2 regions of the Bacillus paramobilis genome follow, and region 1 is predicted to be linked to the other one. Evidence: a T-box and tRNA genes for the amino acid it is inferred to sense, from the RefSeq annotation. Region 1 holds a T-box; the other holds one or more tRNA genes.
What was found. The T-box of region 1 lies ahead of ileS (isoleucine--tRNA ligase). A T-box ahead of a tRNA ligase gene usually reads a tRNA of that ligase, here a tRNA-Ile.

Region 1 (12,151 bases):
TTGTAAAATTGACCTACGGCGATTCCGACAATTGTATTTAAAATATTATGTTTTCCATGTAAGGGAACATCGTACTGTATTTTTGAATCATTTAATTTAAAATGAACACCATATCCATCTAATTTCACGTTTGTTGGAAACAAATCATTTGTATACTTTTCACCAAATGCCTTACACTTTATACTCAATAGATTCTTATTTTTCAAAAGCAATGGTTCATCACCATTATACAAACATAATCCTTCATCTTTTAATCCATCAATAATTTCTAATTTAGCCTTCGCAATCTCTTCTCTTGATCCAAGCGTTTCTAAGTGAGACTGGCCAATCATTGTAATGATCACTACATCCGGCTGCGCTATTTTTGATAAGTTTCGAATTTGTCCTTTTTCACTCATTCCCATTTCAAGTATTAAAAACTCTGTATCTCGTTTCATTTCTAAAATTGTTAACGGCAAACCGATTTGACTATTTAAATTCCCCTTTGTTTTATGCACACGATAAATTGTACTTAAAATCGTGTTTACAATATCTTTTACCGTTGTCTTGCCATTACTCCCTGTAATTCCAATCACTTTTACATTTAGCTCTTCTCGGTAAAATTGTGCCAATTGTTGCAAAGCAAGCAAAGTGTCATCTACAAATATAATTGGCATCCCTTTTGGAGGAGTACCATAAGACTTTTTCCATAAGGAAGCGACAGCTCCATTATCCATTGCCTCTTTCACATAATCATGTCCATCTTTCAACCTAATGATTGGAACAAATACATTTCCTTCTTTAATGCTTTTGGAATCTATGCAGACACCATGTATCTCTATATGATGAAACGATTCTTGTAACCCTTCACCACCTACTACCTCTTCAAGTTTTTTCAAATTCATCTGGATCAAAGCATCACCCAATTTCCATTTTATTACATAATTACCGTTTTATTTACGCATATTAATAAAGTGAAACTTTAATCAATGGGGATTTTGTTCTTCCCCACTGATTATCAGCCCTCACCAATCGGGCTTTTACGGGAAGCCCGCCCCCCACCTAACTTCTTTACTTTCCCTCAATTTTGAGGTGGAGGGTCTGACTGTCCGGCAAATAGCGGGTTAAAAATTTCATAGCGAGGTGTTTATATGAAAAAAGCGATTAGTTTCTTTCTTCTTTTGTTATGTCTAATTGTAGTGAATGAAACGTACGCCTACTCACCAAAAGCTTTACCGATCTCCCAAAACTCTGATCAATGGAAAGTGAATATTGATGAACCGAAGAACAATGATAAAAATATGCTTCAAGCTAAAAAAGATGAATTTAATACATATCAATTTTCAGTAAAAAATGTTGGAAACAGTGAAGTATATAACGTACAAGTCGAAGTATTCCGCAACGAGCCAAAAACAAAAACGAAATATGAACTCTTTTCCCTAAAGGAAAGTCGTTTAGCAAGTGGAAAAACTGGATTTAGACATGCTAATTTTCCAGTTTCTACAAAAGCAGATGTAGTTGATGTAATCATTACTTGGCAAGAACACCCTTTCCGCTCCATGAGAAATGGTCAAAAAGTTGAGTCTCGAAAATTTAAAGAGCATTTTGTTTTTAAAGATGAGAAAAAATAAACGAATGTAGCTAAATCCACACTACCATTCATTTAGCTACCTTTACTAGTACCAGTTCATAAGCAAATTAAAAAGTCGTGGCTTATAAATGCCACGACTTTTTACATTAATTCGTACTAATTCCTCTTGCTGCCCAAATACGATCGATATCAGCAGCATGTTGTCCTCCATATAAAAGAGCATCCGCTTGCTTAATTGCTTTTGCTCCATCACGGAATTTAGAGTTTGGTGTTAATGACCAATGTGATTGTAAAATAATTTTCGTTGCTACATCACGTCCAAAAGCTTGTGCCATTTCGTATTGACCTTGCGCCCAAATTTCACCATCATCATGCACTTCATTCGTTATATCTTTCGGATATACTTTATTCGTATCTAATCGGCGTAAGCATGTTGGATCTGAACTAGAATAAGCTGTCGCATCCCATTCTCCAACACATGCTTTACCATATCCAGTAGTCGATACTGCATCTTCATATGTAGCACCTAAGAAGTCGCCAAATCCTTCTCCCATCGCTCCACCTTCTGCTGAACTACCAAAGCCAGGAACTTGGTTATCTTGAATCGAATGCCCATACTCATGTGCGATAATACCAGCATCTTCTGCATCATCAACACCTCCAGTACCGAAAGTTAAAGCTTTTGTTGATGGAGAATAGAATGAGTTATCATCAGTTGTACCATTAACATTCACTTTTATCGAACGGTTATTAATATTTTTAAAACCTAACCCTTGAATGTAACGCTGTAATGTATCGATATGATAATACGACATCACATCTTCAAAGCTATCATTTGCACGTGTATAGTTAAATTGTAAGTTTGTAGATTTTGTTTTTGCTTTTGAAGAAATCGTTACATACTCTCCAATTAAAAATCCTGTTCCATCTAAACCTTTTAACGTAACAGTCTTCAATTGGTTCGTTAGAGCTGTTGAATCTGCATCATTATTATCTTTTAGGCCAACTTTACTACCACTAGATACGACTGGGTTAGGTAAAAATACTTTTCCTGATCCTTCAGCTTTTCGATTTATATCAACCTTTTTAATTAACTTTCCATTTTCTGCATCAATAAATGTTTCCCATGCACCAAATGGATTATTAGAATGGACTACAACTTTATATACTGGACGAGCAATTCCTTCTTCAACAATATATCCGAACTCTTTATCTGTAGGAGCCCATAAATTTTGCTCACTTGCTTCTCCAACATACGCCATTGATTTTTGTATTGCATCTTTTTCACTAATTTTTGTCGTTACTTCCTTCACACCTGTAACAGGCTGATAATCAGAAACAGCGAGTACTCCCTTTCCCTCTCCGTTAAGCGTAACTGTTATTTGTTTTGAAAATACAGGTGCACCATTAACAACTTGTTGGAACCTAACATATGAAGCTACTGACGTTTCTGTTGTAGAAATATATTGCAAGTCTGAGAGGTCAGCTTTCAATCCATACTGCGCAGCATTTTCTTTTAAATATTCAGTTGCTTTTTTCTGCGGTGAATAAGCTTCTAGCTTTACTTGCTGTTGTTTTTCCAATGCCGAAACCGTAGAAATCGTCCCCATTACTAATGGCACAGTCATTGCCATTGCCACCATTTTTTTATTAAACATAGAACCACTCCCCCTAATAAAGTAGCTCAACCTTATCCCATTACCACTAGGCAATCATTCCCCACAAAATGGGGGGATAAAAATTGAATCTACGAGTAATTCTCTATAAACAATTCTATTACCTTTCCATTTAGGGTGAGTGAAATTTTCTCAATATTTATGTGTAAAGTAAAAACAATACTTTAGAAAGAAATTTCTAAATCCATTCCTTCCCTTCCCCCCGAAACTTTTCATATTACTGTGTAAAAAAATAGGCCGTTTTTTACCTAACGGTAGGTTGAAAAAATCACTTATGAATGATACGATGTTAATAACCTTTTTTTAGGAGGAACTATATGAGTAAAAGTGAAGAAACACTCTCTTCAATAATGGAAGCAAGTTATCGCCTTTTTGCTACGTACGGTATTGCTAAAACAACTTATACGATGATTGGTGAGGAGGTTGGTATCGCAAAACCATCTATATATTACTACTTTAAGTCTAAAGATGCCTTAATTGAATGTATTTTTACAGAATTATGTAAAGCGATGCAGTTCTCTTCGTATTTTCATACAGAAGAATTTACGAAACCAAATTTTATTGAAAAATGCACTGCAATTGGTCTTAAAATAATTGATGAACAGCGAAACGACCCTTATTTTAATCGTGTGTTGCAAGAGTATGTATTACTATCTTCCAGAAACAATATGTACAAAGATCGATTACTAACTGTGCAAACAGAATATTTACATGGATTTGAAGTACTCCTTACAAAAGCAAATGAACTTCAATTAATTGAAAATAAAAATTTAGTTTCAAAAGCTCATATGTTAGCATTAGTGCTTGATAATATCGGAAATTTTATGATGATTGACGCAAAGATAGATTATAAACAAATTTGGATTGAAGCTGTAAATAGCATTTTTGAAAGAAGGGATTGAAGTGAATACTAATAAGCGCATTATCGGCTTAGATTTTGCTAGAGCTTTGGCGATGTTTGGTATGCTACTTGTCAATTTCATGGTAATAACAGGTGCAGAAGGAAATGGTCCCCCTTTTTTAATAACCTTCATGTCAATATTTGAAGGTAGAGCTTCTGCTTTGTTTGTTATACTTGCAGGCATCGGTATAACTTTAATGACTAGGTCAGCCGTTGCTAGCAATGAACAAATAAAAATTTCTAATAGCCGAAAGACCATCTGGAAACGATCACTTTTCTTATTTATTTTAGGATTACTACTATATGTAATGGAGTGGACTGGGGATATATTACACTATTACGGTGTTTACCTTTTCATTGCTGCATTACTCATTACAGTACGCAAAAAAGTATTACTATTGCTATCTATTATTATCCTACTCATCGCACAATCTCTTCAGCTTACTTTTAATACTTTCGAGGGCTGGGGAGGTCCAACTCCATTTATAAATTATGTAGACTTCTGGACAATAAAGGGTTTTCTTCGCAACTTATTCTTTAATGGGTATCACCCAATTTTTCCTTGGTTCTCGTTCTTCTTAATCGGTATGATAATTGGCAGGTTAGATCTTCATAATAAGAAAATTAAAGAAAGATTACTCTTACTGGGTATTACAATCACAATATTAACAGAACTTTTATCAAAAGGACTTACACACTTTTTTATTCCATACATCGGCAAAGAAGCCGCCACATTTTTATTTAATACAGGACCCATTTTACCAAACATTTTATATATTTTATCTGCTACAGGATCCGCTATTACTATATTAATCATATGCCTCAATATCGCTGAAAAATATAGTAATACTTGGTTTGTCACTTCCATTGTACAAACAGGACAATTAACGTTAACTCATTATGTCAGTCATGTATTTATCGGTATTGGGACATTAATTCTATTAAATAGAATGGAACATCAATCACTACTATTCGTTTTATTATTTGCTACTGCATTTTTCATTTCCAGTATTTTGTTTAGCGTATTATGGAGAAAGAAATTTTCTAGAGGACCTATCGAATGGATTATGAGGAAATTAGCTAGTTAATTTACCTCCATACGAAAAAGGAAGTTGGAATGATTCCAACTTCCTTTTTTCTTTAATGAGCCGCGCTTAATTTAATTCGAACTTTTGCTTCACCTAAAGATAGTTCATCGTCTTCCTTTGTTAAATGATCAAATGTAAATTGCTTAACGAGTAAGTTTTCTTCCAACAACTCTTTATGATTCGTTAACGTTCGCTTTAGTTCTTCCTCTGTATCAAGAATAACATCGACTCGTAAATTAACCGGTAAATTCAACTGCTTACGATATTCTTGAACCGCTCGAATGAATTCACGCGCTACTCCTTCTTGTAACAATTCTTCCGTTACATTCGTATCTAACATAACTGTATATTTTCCGTTAGTCGTATTAGAGAATCCTGATTTTGCAACTTTCTCTACTAATACATCTTCAGCTGTTACCACTACTTCTTCTCCTGGTGCAGCTTCGTAAACTGCTCTTTCTGTAGATACAAAGTGTTGTACTTCTTCTTTTGATAATTGTTTTAGCCAGCCATTTAATGCATTCACATTTTTACCAAACTTCGGCCCAGCTGTTTTAAAGTTCAGCTTTAATTGATAGGACGTATATTTCGTTTCATCGAGTTCAACATGGAACGCTTTGACATTTAGTTCATCCATGACGATATCACGATACGATTCCCAATCCATATCATTCTCATTATGTGCTAGTAATACAAGTTCCGCTAACGGCTGTTTTACTTTTAAAGAATGCTGATTACGATTACTTCTTCCAAGTTCAACAACTTGTAAAACTGCATCCATTTCTGCTTCTAATTTCGGCTGAAGTAGTGATTCGTTCACAACTGGATAATCCTCTAAATGAACGCTACTTCCAGTTAAATTTAAATGAATATCTTCAGCGACAAACGGTGTAAATGGTGCGATTAATTTACTAATTGTCACAAGCACTTCATGAAGTGTCTCATACGCAGCTGCTTTTTCTGCATTCATACCAGATTCCCAGAAACGATTACGTGATCGTCTTACGTACCAGTTACTTACTTCATCTACAAGCGCCGCGATTTCACGAGCTGCATTCGTAAATTGATACTCATCAAGTGCTGTTCTCACTTTTTTCGTCGTGCTATGCAATCTTGATAATACCCATTCATCCAATTTCGTCCGCTTTACATCATACGTTTCTTTCGGATTATACTCATCTAAATTTGCATATAAAACGTAGAAGCTATACACATTGACTAATGTATCTACAAATTTAGATTTTGCTTCCAGTACTGTTCTTTCAGAAAAACGCTTCGCATTCCACGGAGCACTGTCAACGAGTAGCGCCCATCTTAAAGCATCTGCACCAAACTGATTTACTAAATCAACTGGATCTAGTGCATTTCCTTTACTTTTAGACATTTTCTGTCCTTCTTCGTCTAATACATGCCCTAGCGATAACACTCGCTTATAAGGCACTTTTCCTGTATATAGTGCTGATACTGCTAATAAACTATAAAACCAGCCGCGCGTTTGATCAATGCCTTCTGCAATAACATCTGCTGGAAACTGCTCTTCAAATAACTCTTTATTTTCAAATGGATAATGATATTGAGCAAATGGCATGGAACCACTATCAAACCAAACATCAATTACTTCTGGTGTACGATTCATTGTACTTCCGCATTTTTCGCAGCAAACTTGCACTTCATCTACATACGGCTTATGCAATTCTAAATCTTCTGGTGTTTCTTTCGTACTATGCTTTCTTAAATCAGCAATGCTTTTCGGTGCGAATTGATGATCGCAACTTTCACATTCCCATACATTTAATGGTGTTCCCCAATATCTATTTCGACTAATATTCCAGTCCACCATATTTTCTAAAAATTTACCAAAGCGTCCATGTTTCATATGGTCTGGATACCAAGTAACAGAATCGTTATTTTGTAAAAATGTATCTTTAATTGCAGTTGTTCGGATTAGCCAACTCTCTCCTGCATAATAAAGAAGTGGTGAATCACAGCGCCAGCAATGCGGATAGCTATGTTCATACTTTTCTTTATGATATAGTAAGCCTTCCTTCGCTAAATAACGAACGATATCCACGTCACAATCTTTTACAAATTTCCCTTTCAAAAATGGTACAGCTTCTGTATACTCACCTTTCTCATCTACAACATGCAAGAATGACAATCCTTCACTTTGAACGACTCTATAATCGTCCTCCCCATATGCTGGAGCGATATGAACAAGTCCTGTACCACTATCTGCCGTGACAAAATCTGCTTCAATAACATGGTAGCCATTCGTAACTTCTTTCATTGGAAATGGTGCTGTATAAGATGTGTTTACTAATTCATCACCTTTATGAACAGATAATATTTCATAGTCTTCTTTTAATACATCTTGTACACGTTCTTTCGCAACAATGTATACATGACCTTCTTGTTTCGCTTTCACGTACTCCATATTTGGATTTACAGCGAGCGCAACATTTGCTGGAAGTGTCCAAGGTGTCGTTGTCCACCCTAAGAAATATTCATTTTCACTATCTTTCACTTTAAACTTAACTGTTGCACTTAAATCTTTTACTGTTTTATACCCTTGTGCAACCTCATGTGAACTTAGTGAAGTTTGACAACTTGGGCAATATGGTGAAACTCTATGTCCCTTATACAATAAGCCTTTTTCATGAATCGTTCCTAAAATATGCCATACACTTTCGATATATGGATTCTCTAACGTAACGTATGGATCATCCATATCTACCCAATAACCGATGCTTTCAGTGAATTCACGCCACTGCTTCTCATATGTGAATACACTTTCTTTACACTTCTGAATAAATGGCTCAATTCCATACTCTTCAATTTCATGTTTACCAGAAATACCAAGTTGCTTCTCAACACCTAATTCTACAGGTAAACCATGTGTATCCCATCCCGCTTTTCTTAACACTTTATAACCAGCCATCGTTTTATATCTTGCTACTACATCTTTAATTGTTCGTCCAAGTGCATGACCTACATGCGGTAATCCATTCGCCGTTGGTGGTCCTTCATAAAACACAAAAGATTGTGCGCCTTCTCGATTCTGAATTGATTGCTCGAAAATACTTTGCTCGTTCCACTGCTTACGAATACGTGTTTCTCTCCCAACAGCTGACTCTTTTACATCTACTTTCTTCATCTACAATCACTCCTTTTGAATGTTTTAAAGCACACAAAAAACCCGTCCCTATGAAGTAGGGACGGGTTTAACCGCGTTACCACCCTAATTCTATTAGCTCTTCGCTAATAGCACTTAGCAACGTACTATCATACGTGTTCTTTGTAACGGTAGACATCCGTCCGGGCTTACTTATTTTCAGCCTCGGCTCCTCGGAGATGATTTTCAAATAACGTCTGAACACCGGCTTTCAGCAACATACCGGCTCTCTGGGGAACAGTACACTATTTTACTCTTTCTCGTCTTCAGATTTGTATACTTTGTTAAAAGCTATTTTATGCCATTGGGCAACAAATTGTCAACTAATTCGAAATATATTTTTATTTATACCCTTTTTCGCGATTCTTATACAATTACTTTTCAAATTCTCGCAATGCTGCTAAATTTTCATCATCCTCGATAAGTTCAGCAAAGAATCCGGATTCATCCTCACGAAGAACAATTTCAAGCTCTTCCTTCGCCTCTTCAATTCTGTTTAACTGCGCTAAATAACAAGCACGATCGTATCTTGCTAACAAATCACTCGCATCAATTGTTAATACTTCATTTGCTATTTTTTCTGCCTTTATCGTTTGTCCGGCACCATGATATGAAGATGCTAAAGAAAGAAGAATCGCTGTTTCATTTGGATGATGTATAGAAGCATTTTCTAATATATGAATCGCCTCTTCAAACCTTTCTTGACTTTGATACATTTCTCCTAAAGCAAGAAACGCTCTACTTACAAAAGGTGTTTGCTCCGTTAATTGTAAGGTAATCTTTTCTGCTTTTCTTTCTTCCCCTATTTTAAAGAATACTTGTGCTTGTAAAAGAAGCGTATCATAATCATCTGGTAACTCTCGAACCATTTGCTTCGTTAATTCTGAAGCATCCCGTAACATATCTTCTTCCTCACACTCTATGAATAGATTTACAAGTTGCTTTGCTACATCGTAATCCCATCTATTTTCTAACGATGTTTGCAATACATCTATCGCCTCTTTATACATCGCCACATTCTCGTAAAATAGTGCAAATCGCTGCGCTGCCATACTATTTTTCGGATTTAACTTTAACGAAATTTCATACAAATCAATGATTGTAGTAATAATCGAAATTTCTTTCGCACGGTTTTTCATACGATAAAAAGCTCTCGTAATTATGGATTTCTTCGGCTGTTCATTTTGTTGACGTTCAATCCATCTTTCTGTAACTGCAGATGCAGCATACATAAATGCCATACTTCTATCTGCCTTCTTCACTTTTAACGTATGAAGAAAATCTCGTATGTTAGACAATTTCTTATGTTGTTCTATCGATTTTACATATACATCAAATATACGTTCATTATTTGCATCTTTTTGTATCACTTTCATTGCAATCTCAATTGCTTTTTCATTTCTATTTTTCACTAACACTTTTGCATAATGATATAGAACTTCTATATGCTCACCATCTAATTGTAGCGCTTCTTCAATCTGTACTTGTTCTTTATCTATTTCATCCATCGCTCCATACACATATGCAATCGCATCTAATCGCCATATTTCAGGTACTTCGTCCGCTAATTGTTCTAGTTCCGTCAGTAACTCTTCCTGAAGATTCATTTCTACTGAAAGCTGTGCCAAATATTCCATATTAATATGCATCGGCTCTTCTTTCATCGCCTGAACCATATGACTTTGTTCTTTAGAACGGTTTTCTTCTTTTTCGTATATTTCCGCAAGCTGTAAATGTACACCTACGAAATTCTCATCAAGCTCTAAACATGTTTCATACGCTTGTTTTGCTTCCGTCAATTGCCCTAATGCCATGAGTGTTTCACCAATTCGGTAATAAGGTAATGCCGTTTCCTTTTGTTCTATCGACTTATTATACCTTTTCATCGCTTGGCCGTACTGCCCAATAGATTCATATAAAATACCTGTATAACAACCGTATTCGCTTATTTTATTTCTTTCTTTGTGTAACGTTCTTAAGAATGCTATACCTCTTTGTACAAATACTGTTCCTTTAATTCTATTCACATATTCATCTAACGCACTTGCCACATTATATTCGCTCTGCTTTATACCACTCTCTAACTTAGACAAAGCTACTTTAAACCCTTCTTCATTTCCACCAAGTTCAACCTCAGCATCCCATAGAACCATTCCCGCATTCATAAGAAAATCTTGGCTCTTTTCAATTTGGTTTTCAATACCGAGAATATATTGTTTCGCTTCCTTGTACTGTTCTTTCGCCATATAAACTTGCGTAAGTCCAAAGTGAGAATAAACATCATCATGATTTTCTTCTAAAGCACGATTATACAATGTTTCTGCTTCTTCCAGACTATCATTTTGAAAATGATAGTCACCGAGTTTTACGTATAGAGGTGCCTTATCGTCACAATTCTCAATACCTTTTAATAAAATTTCTTTCGTACTTTCCTCATCCTTCAAATCAGACTCGTATATTTCCGAAAGTTTTGTATAGATGTAAGGTGCATTACTATCCAAATGAATCGCTATTTTAAGCCCTTTTATCGCTAAATGTAATTTCCCTAAATGATGCGCACATCTCGCGCGCTCATACCATACATGTGCCTCACTTTTATTCTCTCTTAATAGGTCATTAAAAATTTCATACGCTTCTTCATATCTTTCTAAATCTATTAATATTAACCCATGATTCGTTAAAGTGAATCTTTCTGGACTACGTTCTAAAGCAACTTGAGAAAACTGCAACGCCTTTTCAGATTGATCGATATACATGTATGATAAAGCGAGAAAACTCCAAGCAATCGGCTGATCTGCGTCTAATTGTAATGATGAACGAAAACTTGAAATCGCTTCTATATAACTTTCCTGTTCAAAAGCATATCTTCCGTTTATTAAATGATATAAAGCACGATTATTTTTCTTCTCAACACTTATCAGCATTTGCCCGGCTTTTTCTAATTCTTGAAGGCGAATAAAGCACTGCGCACCATGCAATTTAACAAAATCCGAGTTCGGAAACTTCTCCATTAACTTTTCAATACAAGATATAATAAACTCATTATCTACTTCAACATCTAAATGCTTAACCGTATATAACCACGTATTCGGATTATCACTCGTCTCTTTTAAAAATTGTACTAAGTTATGAATCCCCTCTTGATCATGTTCATCTAAATGATCCGTAAGAGAAAAAACAGATTTAAAATAATGATTTTCTTCTTCATTTAAAAATGCTAGTTGCTCCTTCTTTTCTTTCGGAACAAACGTAATCGCTAAACAACCTGTGTAACGATATTTTTCTTGTAACTTACTATATTCCACAATAACTGGTTCTATAAAGTTCGGATCTTGAACATAAAAAACTTGTAACGTATCATCATATCCAGATAGCACTTGCACATGTGAAGCATGCTCAATATCTATACTTAATAAAACAGGAATCCCTTCATTAAGTAGTCTCTTATAATTTTCCTCATTCCCTTTAAAATAACGATATTCATAACCTAATTCTTCTAAATAAGAAACAGTATCTGAAAACTTCGAGCCTGTCATATCAAAAATAAATTCTGCTATTTCATCTTGTGTACGTTTTTCTCCCCATAATTGCAACATCATTTCTAAACTTGTCGGAACACAATAATTATCCTTTTGGACAATGGGAACTATCGGTAAGTGCACCTTTTTTCCATCTGGATTTTTTTCTAAATTATGATATAAAGATTCTTTTAAACTTTTTTCTTCTTTTAATAACTGTTGTAAA
Region 2 (12,151 bases), 2.1 Mb from region 1:
ATTCTTCATATGCAATCCCCTCTCTTTTTTATTAGGGTGGATTGAATTTGTAAAAGTTATCCCATGTGTAGTAAATGGAAATTAGTGTACGTTATTTGTAATGAAAGGACTATGGTATGGAACACGATCAAGATATTTATTTTATGCAGTTAGCGATAGAAGAGGCTAAAAAGGCAGAGGCAATACAAGAAGTACCGATTGGTGCAGTTATAGTGTTAAATGGTGAAGTAATTAGTGTCGCTCATAATTTAAGGGAAACTGAGCAAAGATCAATAGCTCACGCTGAGTTATTAGCTATTGATGAGGCATGCAAAAAATTAGGGACATGGCGTTTAGAAGATGCGACATTATATGTAACATTAGAGCCTTGTCCGATGTGTGCGGGTGGAATTGTTTTATCACGAGTGAAGCGAGTTGTATATGGTGCAAGTGATCCGAAAGGTGGATGTGCAGGGACATTGATGAATCTTTTAACGGATGAACGCTTTAATCATCAATGTGAAGTAGTGGCTGGTGTATTAGAAAAAGAATGCGGTACGTTGTTAACAAACTTTTTTAGAGAGCTTCGCAAAAAAAGAAAAGCGATCAAGAAATTAGAGAAAAGCAAAGAGAATTAACGTATTTGCATTTTATAAAAAAACAAGTTATACTGATAATGCCTTTAATGAAGGCAACCGAATATTGGTTTTAACTTTGCCGTGCTAAGCGGGGAGGTAGCGGTGCCCTATACTCGCAATCCGCTCTAGCGAGGCCGAATCCCTTCTCGAGGTTATGTTGCTGTAAGGTCTGCCTTAAGTAAGTGGTGTTGACGTTTGGGTCCTGCGCAACGGGACCCCGTGAACCTTGTCAGGTCCGGAAGGAAGCAGCAATAAGCGGGTCTTCTCGTGTGCCGCAGGAGTGCCTGAACCGAGCTAACTGCTTGAGTAACGCTTATGGTACGTAATCGACAGAAGGTGCACGGCAGTTATATATGTATACAAAACTCACCTTAATATTAAGGTGGGTTTTTTGTATAGAAAATAACTTTTGGAATCTATAAACAGAATGGGTTATAATAAATGAGATAATAACCTTTGAGGGAGGCCGTATTTTCGTGTCATACCAAGCGTTATACCGAACATGGAGACCGCAAAAGTTTGAAGATGTAGTTGGTCAAAAGCACGTGACAAAAACGTTGCAAAATGCCCTTCTTCAAGAGAAAGTTTCACATGCTTATTTATTTTCTGGGCCGAGGGGAACAGGAAAAACGACAATTGCAAAAGTATTTGCAAAAGCAATCAACTGTGAACATGCTCCGGTAGCTGAACCTTGTAATGAATGTCCTTCTTGTTTGGGGATTACACAAGGATCCATTTCAGATGTATTAGAAATTGATGCGGCTTCAAATAACGGTGTAGATGAAATTCGAGATATTAGAGATAAAGTAAAATATGCTCCAAGTGCTGTAGAATATAAAGTATACATTATTGATGAAGTCCACATGCTTTCCATGGGTGCCTTCAATGCGCTTTTAAAAACGTTAGAAGAGCCGCCAGGACATGTCATCTTTATTTTAGCGACAACAGAACCGCATAAGATTCCGCCTACAATCATTTCACGTTGCCAGCGTTTTGAATTTCGAAAAATATCAGTAAATGATATTGTTGAGAGATTATCGACGGTTGTGACGAATGAAGGTACGCAAGTAGAAGATGAGGCGTTACAAATTGTTGCACGTGCCGCTGAAGGTGGTATGCGTGATGCGCTGAGTCTTATTGATCAGGCGATATCTTATAGTGATGAGACAGTTACGACAGAAGATGTATTAGCTGTAACAGGTTCGGTTTCTCAACAATACTTAGGTAACTTAGTAGAATGTATACGTGAAAATGATGTATCAAGAGCATTACGTATCATAGATGAGATGATGGGGAAAGGGAAAGATCCAGTTCGCTTTATGGAGGATTTCATTTACTATTATCGCGATATGCTTTTATATCAAACTTCACCACAACTGGAACATATGTTGGAACGAGTAATGGTAGATGAGCAATTCCGGATGTTAAGTGAAGAGATGCAACCGGAAGTAATCTATGAAATCATTCATACTCTTAGTAAGGGACAACAGGAAATGAAGTGGACAAATCATCCGCGAATTTTCTTGGAAGTTGTTATGGTACAACTGTGTCAACAGTTTATGATGCAAGCGAACGGTGCAGATCGTTTACAAGCGATTATGAACAGGATGCAGCAATTGGAGAAAGAGTTAGAAGAGGTCAAAAAGAATGGTGTGCCTGCTGGTGTGCAGCAGGAAGTCAGAGAGACACGTGCAACACCAAAGCCAGTGCGAACAGGGAGTATGAAGATTCCTGTCGGGCGTGTAAATGAAGTGTTAAAGCAAGCGAAGCGTCAGGATTTAGAACAATTAAAAGCTGTGTGGGGTGAGTTGTTAGGAAGACTCAAAGCATACAACAAAGTAGCGTTTGCTGTTTTATTAGAAAATAGTGAACCAGTAGCAGCTTCAGATGATACTTACGTTTTAGCGTTTCAATATGAGATTCACTGTAAAATGGCAAGCGAGAATCGAGAAGCCATGGATACAGTGGAACAAGCTTTATTTGAATTGCTAAGTAAAAGATTAAATATGATTGCCATTCCAAAAAGTGAATGGGGTAAAATCCGTGAAGATTTTTTACAGCGTGAAGGTGGGAATGCTGAAGAAAGCCCAGAGAAAAAAGAAGATCCTCTTATAGAAGAGGCAGTAAAATTAGTAGGACAAGAACTGATTGAAATAAAAGAGTAATAATAATTAGGAGGAATTAATTATGATGCGTGGCGGAATGGGAAATATGAATAACATGATGAAACAAATGCAAAAGATGCAAAAAGATATGGCGAAAGCGCAAGAAGAACTTGGCGAAAAAACAGTTGAAGGTACAGCTGGTGGCGGTATGATCACAGTTATTGCAAATGGTCATAAGCAAATTCTTGAAGTGAAAGTTAAAGAAGAAGTTGTAGATCCAGAAGATATCGAAATGTTACAGGACTTAGTGTTAGCTGCAACAAATGATGCACTTAAAAAAGCTGATGAACTTTCAAATTCTACAATGGGTAAATTTACAAAAGGCTTAAACTTACCGGGTGGAATGTTCTAGGAGGATATTGATATATGCATTATCCAGAACCAATATCAAAACTAATTGATAGTTTTATGAAATTGCCAGGAATCGGACCGAAAACAGCGGTTCGATTGGCATTTTTCGTATTAGATATGAAAGAAGATGATGTGTTAGGTTTTGCAAAAGCACTTGTAAATGCGAAGCGAGATTTAGCATATTGTTCTGTATGCGGACATATTACTGACCGCGATCCTTGTTATATTTGTAATGATTCACATCGAGATCAATCGGTTGTTTGTGTTGTGCAGGAACCGAAAGATGTAATCGCAATGGAAAAGATGAAAGAGTATCAAGGTGTATATCATGTGTTACGTGGTGCGATTTCTCCAATGGAGGGAATTGGACCAGAAGACATTAATATCCCACAACTTTTAAAGCGACTGCATGATGAAACGGTACAAGAAGTGATATTGGCAACAAACCCTAATATTGAAGGGGAAGCTACAGCGATGTATATATCCCGCCTCTTAAAGCCGACAGGTATTAAAGTAACTCGTATTGCACATGGTCTGCCAGTGGGTGGAGATTTAGAATATGCAGATGAAGTGACACTGTCGAAAGCGTTAGAAGGTCGTAGAGAAGTATAAGAGGAGAAACAAAAATGTTCTTTCAAAAAAAGGGTAAATTGCGCAAAGAGTATGATGATAAACTAATTGTACTATTAGAAAAGGTGAAGAATGAATGGTTACGTCAGAAGAGAATGGTTGAACAAAGTGTGGAACCATCTCAAGATGTGATTTGTTCTTTGAAAATAGCAGAGGCAAAATATTTCTTCTTGTTAAAAGAAGCAAAACGTCGCCCTGTAAAAATGGAACAATGGTAAAAGGTTCTGCTGAAAAAGCAGAACCTTTTATTTTATTCGTTAAACATTTAGTGGTTATTTCGTTTGGAAAGAACGAATAGTGGTTTTTATGAAGGAAGTGTTGTCGAATAAAGGTGAACGAGATAAAACGACTGGAGTTATATGATACATGTTCTTTTTTATCGTCTTGTCCCATACAAATGAGTGTGTATAGGTCATTCATAAGGAGGGAGAAAATGAATTCTACAATTGTTATTGTTTGTATTCTTACTCTAGTTTTTATTTTTCTTGTTTTTGGTGTTTCTTCAAAGCCATTACGTTTTATAGGAAAAGCGCTTTTTCATGTTACTTTGGGAATAGCATTACTCTTTATCGTAAATGTTATAGGAACATATTTTGATTTTCATATTCCAATTAACTTGGGTACAGCAGCAATCACAAGTTTATTAGGTCTACCCGGTGTTGCTGCATTAGTGGTTATTAAGCTTTATATCATGCCAAGATAAAATTATTTTGGCATTTTTTTAAAAAGTGTTGACGAACAAATGATTAATATGATAAATTAATAAGCGTCGTCAGGAACGAAAGAAAAAAGTTGTTGACAGATTTAACGCAAAATGTTAAATTATAAAAGTCGCTGAAACGCGATGTTGAACTTTGAAAACTAAACGAAACAAACAACGTGAAACGTCAATTTTTATTTTTAGATGCTAGACAAACTAACTTTATTGGAGAGTTTGATCCTGGCTCAGGATGAACGCTGGCGGCGTGCCTAATACATGCAAGTCGAGCGAATGGATTGAGAGCTTGCTCTCAAGAAGTTAGCGGCGGACGGGTGAGTAACACGTGGGTAACCTGCCCATAAGACTGGGATAACTCCGGGAAACCGGGGCTAATACCGGATAACATTTTGAACTGCATGGTTCGAAATTGAAAGGCGGCTTCGGCTGTCACTTATGGATGGACCCGCGTCGCATTAGCTAGTTGGTGAGGTAACGGCTCACCAAGGCAACGATGCGTAGCCGACCTGAGAGGGTGATCGGCCACACTGGGACTGAGACACGGCCCAGACTCCTACGGGAGGCAGCAGTAGGGAATCTTCCGCAATGGACGAAAGTCTGACGGAGCAACGCCGCGTGAGTGATGAAGGCTTTCGGGTCGTAAAACTCTGTTGTTAGGGAAGAACAAGTGCTAGTTGAATAAGCTGGCACCTTGACGGTACCTAACCAGAAAGCCACGGCTAACTACGTGCCAGCAGCCGCGGTAATACGTAGGTGGCAAGCGTTATCCGGAATTATTGGGCGTAAAGCGCGCGCAGGTGGTTTCTTAAGTCTGATGTGAAAGCCCACGGCTCAACCGTGGAGGGTCATTGGAAACTGGGAGACTTGAGTGCAGAAGAGGAAAGTGGAATTCCATGTGTAGCGGTGAAATGCGTAGAGATATGGAGGAACACCAGTGGCGAAGGCGACTTTCTGGTCTGTAACTGACACTGAGGCGCGAAAGCGTGGGGAGCAAACAGGATTAGATACCCTGGTAGTCCACGCCGTAAACGATGAGTGCTAAGTGTTAGAGGGTTTCCGCCCTTTAGTGCTGAAGTTAACGCATTAAGCACTCCGCCTGGGGAGTACGGCCGCAAGGCTGAAACTCAAAGGAATTGACGGGGGCCCGCACAAGCGGTGGAGCATGTGGTTTAATTCGAAGCAACGCGAAGAACCTTACCAGGTCTTGACATCCTCTGAAAACCCTAGAGATAGGGCTTCTCCTTCGGGAGCAGAGTGACAGGTGGTGCATGGTTGTCGTCAGCTCGTGTCGTGAGATGTTGGGTTAAGTCCCGCAACGAGCGCAACCCTTGATCTTAGTTGCCATCATTAAGTTGGGCACTCTAAGGTGACTGCCGGTGACAAACCGGAGGAAGGTGGGGATGACGTCAAATCATCATGCCCCTTATGACCTGGGCTACACACGTGCTACAATGGACGGTACAAAGAGCTGCAAGACCGCGAGGTGGAGCTAATCTCATAAAACCGTTCTCAGTTCGGATTGTAGGCTGCAACTCGCCTACATGAAGCTGGAATCGCTAGTAATCGCGGATCAGCATGCCGCGGTGAATACGTTCCCGGGCCTTGTACACACCGCCCGTCACACCACGAGAGTTTGTAACACCCGAAGTCGGTGGGGTAACCTTTTTGGAGCCAGCCGCCTAAGGTGGGACAGATGATTGGGGTGAAGTCGTAACAAGGTAGCCGTATCGGAAGGTGCGGCTGGATCACCTCCTTTCTATGGAGAATTGATGAACACTGTTCATCAATATAAGTTTCCGTGTTTCGTTTTCGTTTAGTTTTGAGAGTTCAATTAAGTATTGACTCTTAAATGAGGATATGATATAAATAAATCCTGCAATTTGTATGGGCCTATAGCTCAGCTGGTTAGAGCGCACGCCTGATAAGCGTGAGGTCGATGGTTCGAGTCCATTTAGGCCCACCATACAACTTTTGGGGCCTTAGCTCAGCTGGGAGAGCGCCTGCCTTGCACGCAGGAGGTCAGCGGTTCGATCCCGCTAGGCTCCACCAAAAAGCTATTTTAAATAGCAAATGGTATGTTCTTTGAAAACTAGATAACAGTGTAGCTCATATTTTTTAATTTTTAGTTTGGTTAAGTTAGAAAGGGCGCACGGTGGATGCCTTGACACTAGGAGTCGATGAAGGACGGGACTAACGCCGATATGCTTCGGGGAGCTGTAAGTAAGCTTTGATCCGAAGATTTCCGAATGGGGAAACCCACCATACGTAATGGTATGGTATCCTTACCTGAATACATAGGGTAAGGAAGACAGACCCAGGGAACTGAAACATCTAAGTACCTGGAGGAAGAGAAAGCAAATGCGATTTCCTGAGTAGCGGCGAGCGAAACGGAACATAGCCCAAACCAAGAGGCTTGCCTCTTGGGGTTGTAGGACATTCTATACGGAGTTACAAAGGAACGAGGTAGACGAAGCGACCTGGAAAGGTCCGTCGTAGAGGGTAACAACCCCGTAGTCGAAACTTCGTTCTCTCTTGAATGTATCCTGAGTACGGCGGAACACGTGAAATTCCGTCGGAATCTGGGAGGACCATCTCCCAAGGCTAAATACTCCCTAGTGATCGATAGTGAACCAGTACCGTGAGGGAAAGGTGAAAAGCACCCCGGAAGGGGAGTGAAAGAGATCCTGAAACCGTGTGCCTACAAATAGTCAGAGCCCGTTAATGGGTGATGGCGTGCCTTTTGTAGAATGAACCGGCGAGTTACGATCCCGTGCGAGGTTAAGCTGAAGAGGCGGAGCCGCAGCGAAAGCGAGTCTGAATAGGGCGTTTAGTACGTGGTCGTAGACCCGAAACCAGGTGATCTACCCATGTCCAGGGTGAAGTTCAGGTAACACTGAATGGAGGCCCGAACCCACGCACGTTGAAAAGTGCGGGGATGAGGTGTGGGTAGCGGAGAAATTCCAATCGAACCTGGAGATAGCTGGTTCTCCCCGAAATAGCTTTAGGGCTAGCCTTAAGTGTAAGAGTCTTGGAGGTAGAGCACTGATTGAACTAGGGGTCCTCATCGGATTACCGAATTCAGTCAAACTCCGAATGCCAATGACTTATCCTTAGGAGTCAGACTGCGAGTGATAAGATCCGTAGTCAAGAGGGAAACAGCCCAGATCGCCAGCTAAGGTCCCAAAGTGTGTATTAAGTGGAAAAGGATGTGGAGTTGCTTAGACAACTAGGATGTTGGCTTAGAAGCAGCCACCATTTAAAGAGTGCGTAATAGCTCACTAGTCGAGTGACTCTGCGCCGAAAATGTACCGGGGCTAAATACACCACCGAAGCTGCGAATTGATACCAATGGTATCAGTGGTAGGGGAGCGTTCTAAGTGCAGTGAAGTCAGACCGGAAGGACTGGTGGAGCGCTTAGAAGTGAGAATGCCGGTATGAGTAGCGAAAGACGGGTGAGAATCCCGTCCACCGAATGCCTAAGGTTTCCTGAGGAAGGCTCGTCCGCTCAGGGTTAGTCAGGACCTAAGCCGAGGCCGACAGGCGTAGGCGATGGACAACAGGTTGATATTCCTGTACCACCTCTTTATCGTTTGAGCAATGGAGGGACGCAGAAGGATAGAAGAAGCGTGCGATTGGTTGTGCACGTCCAAGCAGTTAGGCTGATAAGTAGGCAAATCCGCTTATCGTGAAGGCTGAGCTGTGATGGGGAAGCTCCTTATGGAGCGAAGTCTTTGATTCCCCGCTGCCAAGAAAAGCTTCTAGCGAGATAAAAGGTGCCTGTACCGCAAACCGACACAGGTAGGCGAGGAGAGAATCCTAAGGTGTGCGAGAGAACTCTGGTTAAGGAACTCGGCAAAATGACCCCGTAACTTCGGGAGAAGGGGTGCTTTCTTAACGGAAAGCCGCAGTGAATAGGCCCAAGCGACTGTTTAGCAAAAACACAGCTCTCTGCGAAGCCGTAAGGCGAAGTATAGGGGGTGACACCTGCCCGGTGCTGGAAGGTTAAGGAGAGGGGTTAGCGTAAGCGAAGCTCTGAACTGAAGCCCCAGTAAACGGCGGCCGTAACTATAACGGTCCTAAGGTAGCGAAATTCCTTGTCGGGTAAGTTCCGACCCGCACGAAAGGTGTAACGATTTGGGCACTGTCTCAACCAGAGACTCGGTGAAATTATAGTACCTGTGAAGATGCAGGTTACCCGCGACAGGACGGAAAGACCCCGTGGAGCTTTACTGTAGCCTGATATTGAATTTTGGTACAGTTTGTACAGGATAGGCGGGAGCCATTGAAACCGGAGCGCTAGCTTCGGTGGAGGCGCTGGTGGGATACCGCCCTGACTGTATTGAAATTCTAACCTACGGGTCTTATCGACCCGGGAGACAGTGTCAGGTGGGCAGTTTGACTGGGGCGGTCGCCTCCTAAAGTGTAACGGAGGCGCCCAAAGGTTCCCTCAGAATGGTTGGAAATCATTCGTAGAGTGCAAAGGCATAAGGGAGCTTGACTGCGAGACCTACAAGTCGAGCAGGGACGAAAGTCGGGCTTAGTGATCCGGTGGTTCCGCATGGAAGGGCCATCGCTCAACGGATAAAAGCTACCCCGGGGATAACAGGCTTATCTCCCCCAAGAGTCCACATCGACGGGGAGGTTTGGCACCTCGATGTCGGCTCATCGCATCCTGGGGCTGTAGTCGGTCCCAAGGGTTGGGCTGTTCGCCCATTAAAGCGGTACGCGAGCTGGGTTCAGAACGTCGTGAGACAGTTCGGTCCCTATCCGTCGTGGGCGTAGGAAATTTGAGAGGAGCTGTCCTTAGTACGAGAGGACCGGGATGGACGCACCGCTGGTGTACCAGTTGTTCTGCCAAGGGCATAGCTGGGTAGCTATGTGCGGAAGGGATAAGTGCTGAAAGCATCTAAGCATGAAGCCCCCCTCAAGATGAGATTTCCCATAGCGTAAGCTAGTAAGATCCCTGAAAGATGATCAGGTTGATAGGTTCGAGGTGGAAGCATGGTGACATGTGGAGCTGACGAATACTAATAGATCGAGGACTTAACCATATAATATGTAGCAAATGTTATCTAGTTTTGAAGGAATATGCCTTCATAGTTTGGTGATGATGGCAGAGAGGTCACACCCGTTCCCATACCGAACACGGAAGTTAAGCTCTCTAGCGCCGATGGTAGTTGGGACCTTGTCCCTGTGAGAGTAGGACGTCGCCAAGCAATTAAAAACACAAGTCTTTTGACTTGTGTTTTTTGTGTTTTCAAACAGTACGTAAAAAGAAGTAATGATAATACAAACACGTTGCCCAAGGATTAATCATATTATATAAGAGATTGATGTATATTTTTCTGTAAATTGTTAAGGAATAGGAGTATAAAATATGTCCATTTTAAATAGGGAGGAAAGGATATGAAATCAAAAAATGAAGTTTGTATTGTTTGTGAGACAGAAAGAAAAGAAGGAATATATGTTTATAATAATTTAATATGTTATGAATGTGAAAAAGATATGGTGAATACGGAGACAGATGATCCGAAGTATATATATTATTTAAAACAGCTTCGGAAATTAGAAGTATCATATTTTTAAATAGGCATATGCCTATTATTTTTTTTGTTCTGTATAATAGAGAAAGAATGAAATAATAAGGAAGAGATATAGATGAATCAAAATCGCATACCTTTATATGAGGCATTAATAGAGTTTAAAGAAAGAGGGCCGTTGTCCTTTCATGTTCCAGGTCATAAAAATGGTTTAAACTTCCCTCAGGAGGCAGTAGAGGAGTTTAAAGATATACTATCTATCGATGTAACTGAGTTGTCAGGGTTAGATGATTTACATAGTCCGTTTGAATGTATAGATGAGGCGCAACAATTATTAGCTGATGTATATGAAGTAGAAAAAAGTTATTTTTTAATTAATGGTTCAACAGTAGGGAACTTAGCAATGATTTTGTCTTGTTGCCGGGAACATGACATTGTTCTTGTACAAAGAAATTGTCATAAATCAATTATTAATGGTTTAAAATTAGCGGGAGCAAATCCAATTTTTTTAGATCCATGGATTGATGAAGCTTATAATGTACCAGTGGGAATTCATGATGAAATTATTAGGGAAGCAATTGAAAAATATCCGAATGCGAAAGCACTCATTTTAACGCACCCTAATTATTATGGTATGGGGATGAATCTAGAGGCAAGCATCGCTTATGCACATGCACATAAAATCCCCGTTTTAGTAGATGAGGCACATGGTGCTCATTTTTGTTTAGGGGGGGCATTTCCAAAGTCAGCATTAGCATATGGTGCAGATATTGTAGTTCATTCTGCACATAAAACATTACCCGCGATGACGATGGGATCCTATTTACATATAAATAGTCGCCTAGTAAAAGAAGAAAAAGTTTCTACCTATTTAAGTATGCTACAATCGAGTAGTCCATCGTATCCAATTATGACTTCTCTTGATATTGCCCGCTTTACAATAGCGCGTATAAAAGAAAAGGGACAGGATGAAATTGTCGAGTTTTTACGGGAATTTAAAGAAGGATTGTGTTCTATTCCACAAATAGCTATTTTACAATATCCATTACAAGACGAGTTAAAGGTTACCGTACAGACACGTTGTCAGTTATCAGGATACGAATTACAGTCTGTATTTGAAAAGGTCGGTATATATACAGAAATGGCGGATCCATATAATGTCTTATTTATTTTGCCTTTGCAAGTAAATAAGGAGTATATGGAGGCTATAGAGATGATCCGAGTGGCATTGCAATATTATGAGGTAAAAGACAAGAAGGAATCTATTCGTTATACTTATAAAGGGGAAATTTCTCCTTTACCGTATACATATAAACAACTGGAAGGATATGAAACAAAAGAAGTATCTGTAGAAGAATCAGTTGGGATGATAGCGGCAGAAATGGTGATTCCGTATCCACCAGGAATTCCATTGATTATGTATGGGGAAAGAATTACTTCAGAACATAAAGAGCAAATTATGTATTTAGAGAAAGCAGGCGCTCGTTTTCAGGGCAGTACGAAATATATGAAAGTGTATGATATAGAAAGTGGGTTTTAGGATGAAGGGATTATTTGTAACAATTGAAGGTCCAGAAGGTTCTGGTAAGACAACGTTAATTCAAAGTTTATTGCCATACTTTGAACAAAAAGAACAGAAGGTAATGGCGACGAGAGAACCAGGTGGTATTGCAATTTCTGAGGATATTAGAACGATTTTACATAAACAAGAATATACGATGATGGAAGCACGTACAGAGGCGCTTCTGTATGCTGCTGCACGTAGACAACATTTGGTGGAAAAAGTTATGCCAGCGCTTAACGAGGACTACCTTGTATTATGTGATCGTTTTATAGATAGCTCTTTAGCGTATCAAGGATATGCAAGAGGATTAGGTATGGATAAAGTATTTGAAATCAATCGTTTCGCAACAGAGGACTGTATGCCTAGTTTAACGATTTACTTGGACATTGAACCAGAGATTGGTTTAGCCCGAATTGAAAAAGATGCAGGACGTGAAGTGAATCGATTAGATATGGAAGATATCTCTTTTCATAAACGTGTGCGTGAAGGATATTTACAAGTTGTAGAACGTTTCTCTGATCGAATTGTATTAGTAAATGCTGATCAACCAATGGAAAAACTTATAG

Region 2: it encodes a tRNA-Ile, which carries the amino acid that the T-box ahead of ileS (isoleucine--tRNA ligase) is inferred to sense. The anticodon was not compared.

The regions. Positions count from the first base shown of each region.
Region 1 covers NZ_CP151108.1:3,165,264-3,177,414, forward strand. The annotation lists gene AABL52_RS16235 (UDP-N-acetylmuramoyl-tripeptide--D-alanyl-D-alanine ligase) at 1-884, opposite strand, end outside; gene AABL52_RS16240 (hypothetical protein) at 1,131-1,610, shown strand; gene AABL52_RS16245 (M36 family metallopeptidase) at 1,717-3,228, opposite strand; gene AABL52_RS16250 (TetR/AcrR family transcriptional regulator) at 3,564-4,148, shown strand; gene AABL52_RS16255 (DUF418 domain-containing protein) at 4,150-5,235, shown strand; gene ileS (isoleucine--tRNA ligase) at 5,288-8,389, opposite strand; T-box leader at 8,444-8,683, opposite strand; gene AABL52_RS16265 (tetratricopeptide repeat protein) at 8,782-12,151, opposite strand, start outside.
Region 2 covers NZ_CP151108.1:5,251,716-5,263,866, reverse strand. The annotation lists gene AABL52_RS26975 (isochorismatase family cysteine hydrolase) at 1-9, opposite strand, end outside; gene tadA (tRNA adenosine(34) deaminase TadA) at 117-617, shown strand; RNA gene ffs (signal recognition particle sRNA large type) at 697-961, shown strand; gene dnaX (DNA polymerase III subunit gamma/tau) at 1,094-2,782, shown strand; gene AABL52_RS26955 (YbaB/EbfC family nucleoid-associated protein) at 2,808-3,134, shown strand; gene recR (recombination protein RecR) at 3,149-3,745, shown strand; gene AABL52_RS26945 (YaaL family protein) at 3,760-3,981, shown strand; gene AABL52_RS26940 (pro-sigmaK processing inhibitor BofA family protein) at 4,197-4,466, shown strand; rRNA gene AABL52_RS26935 (16S ribosomal RNA) at 4,686-6,237, shown strand; tRNA gene AABL52_RS26930 (tRNA-Ile) at 6,368-6,444, shown strand; tRNA gene AABL52_RS26925 (tRNA-Ala) at 6,455-6,530, shown strand; rRNA gene AABL52_RS26920 (23S ribosomal RNA) at 6,611-9,532, shown strand; rRNA gene rrf (5S ribosomal RNA) at 9,582-9,697, shown strand; gene AABL52_RS26910 (sigma factor G inhibitor Gin) at 9,888-10,067, shown strand; gene AABL52_RS26905 (aminotransferase class I/II-fold pyridoxal phosphate-dependent enzyme) at 10,140-11,561, shown strand; gene tmk (dTMP kinase) at 11,563-12,151, shown strand, end outside.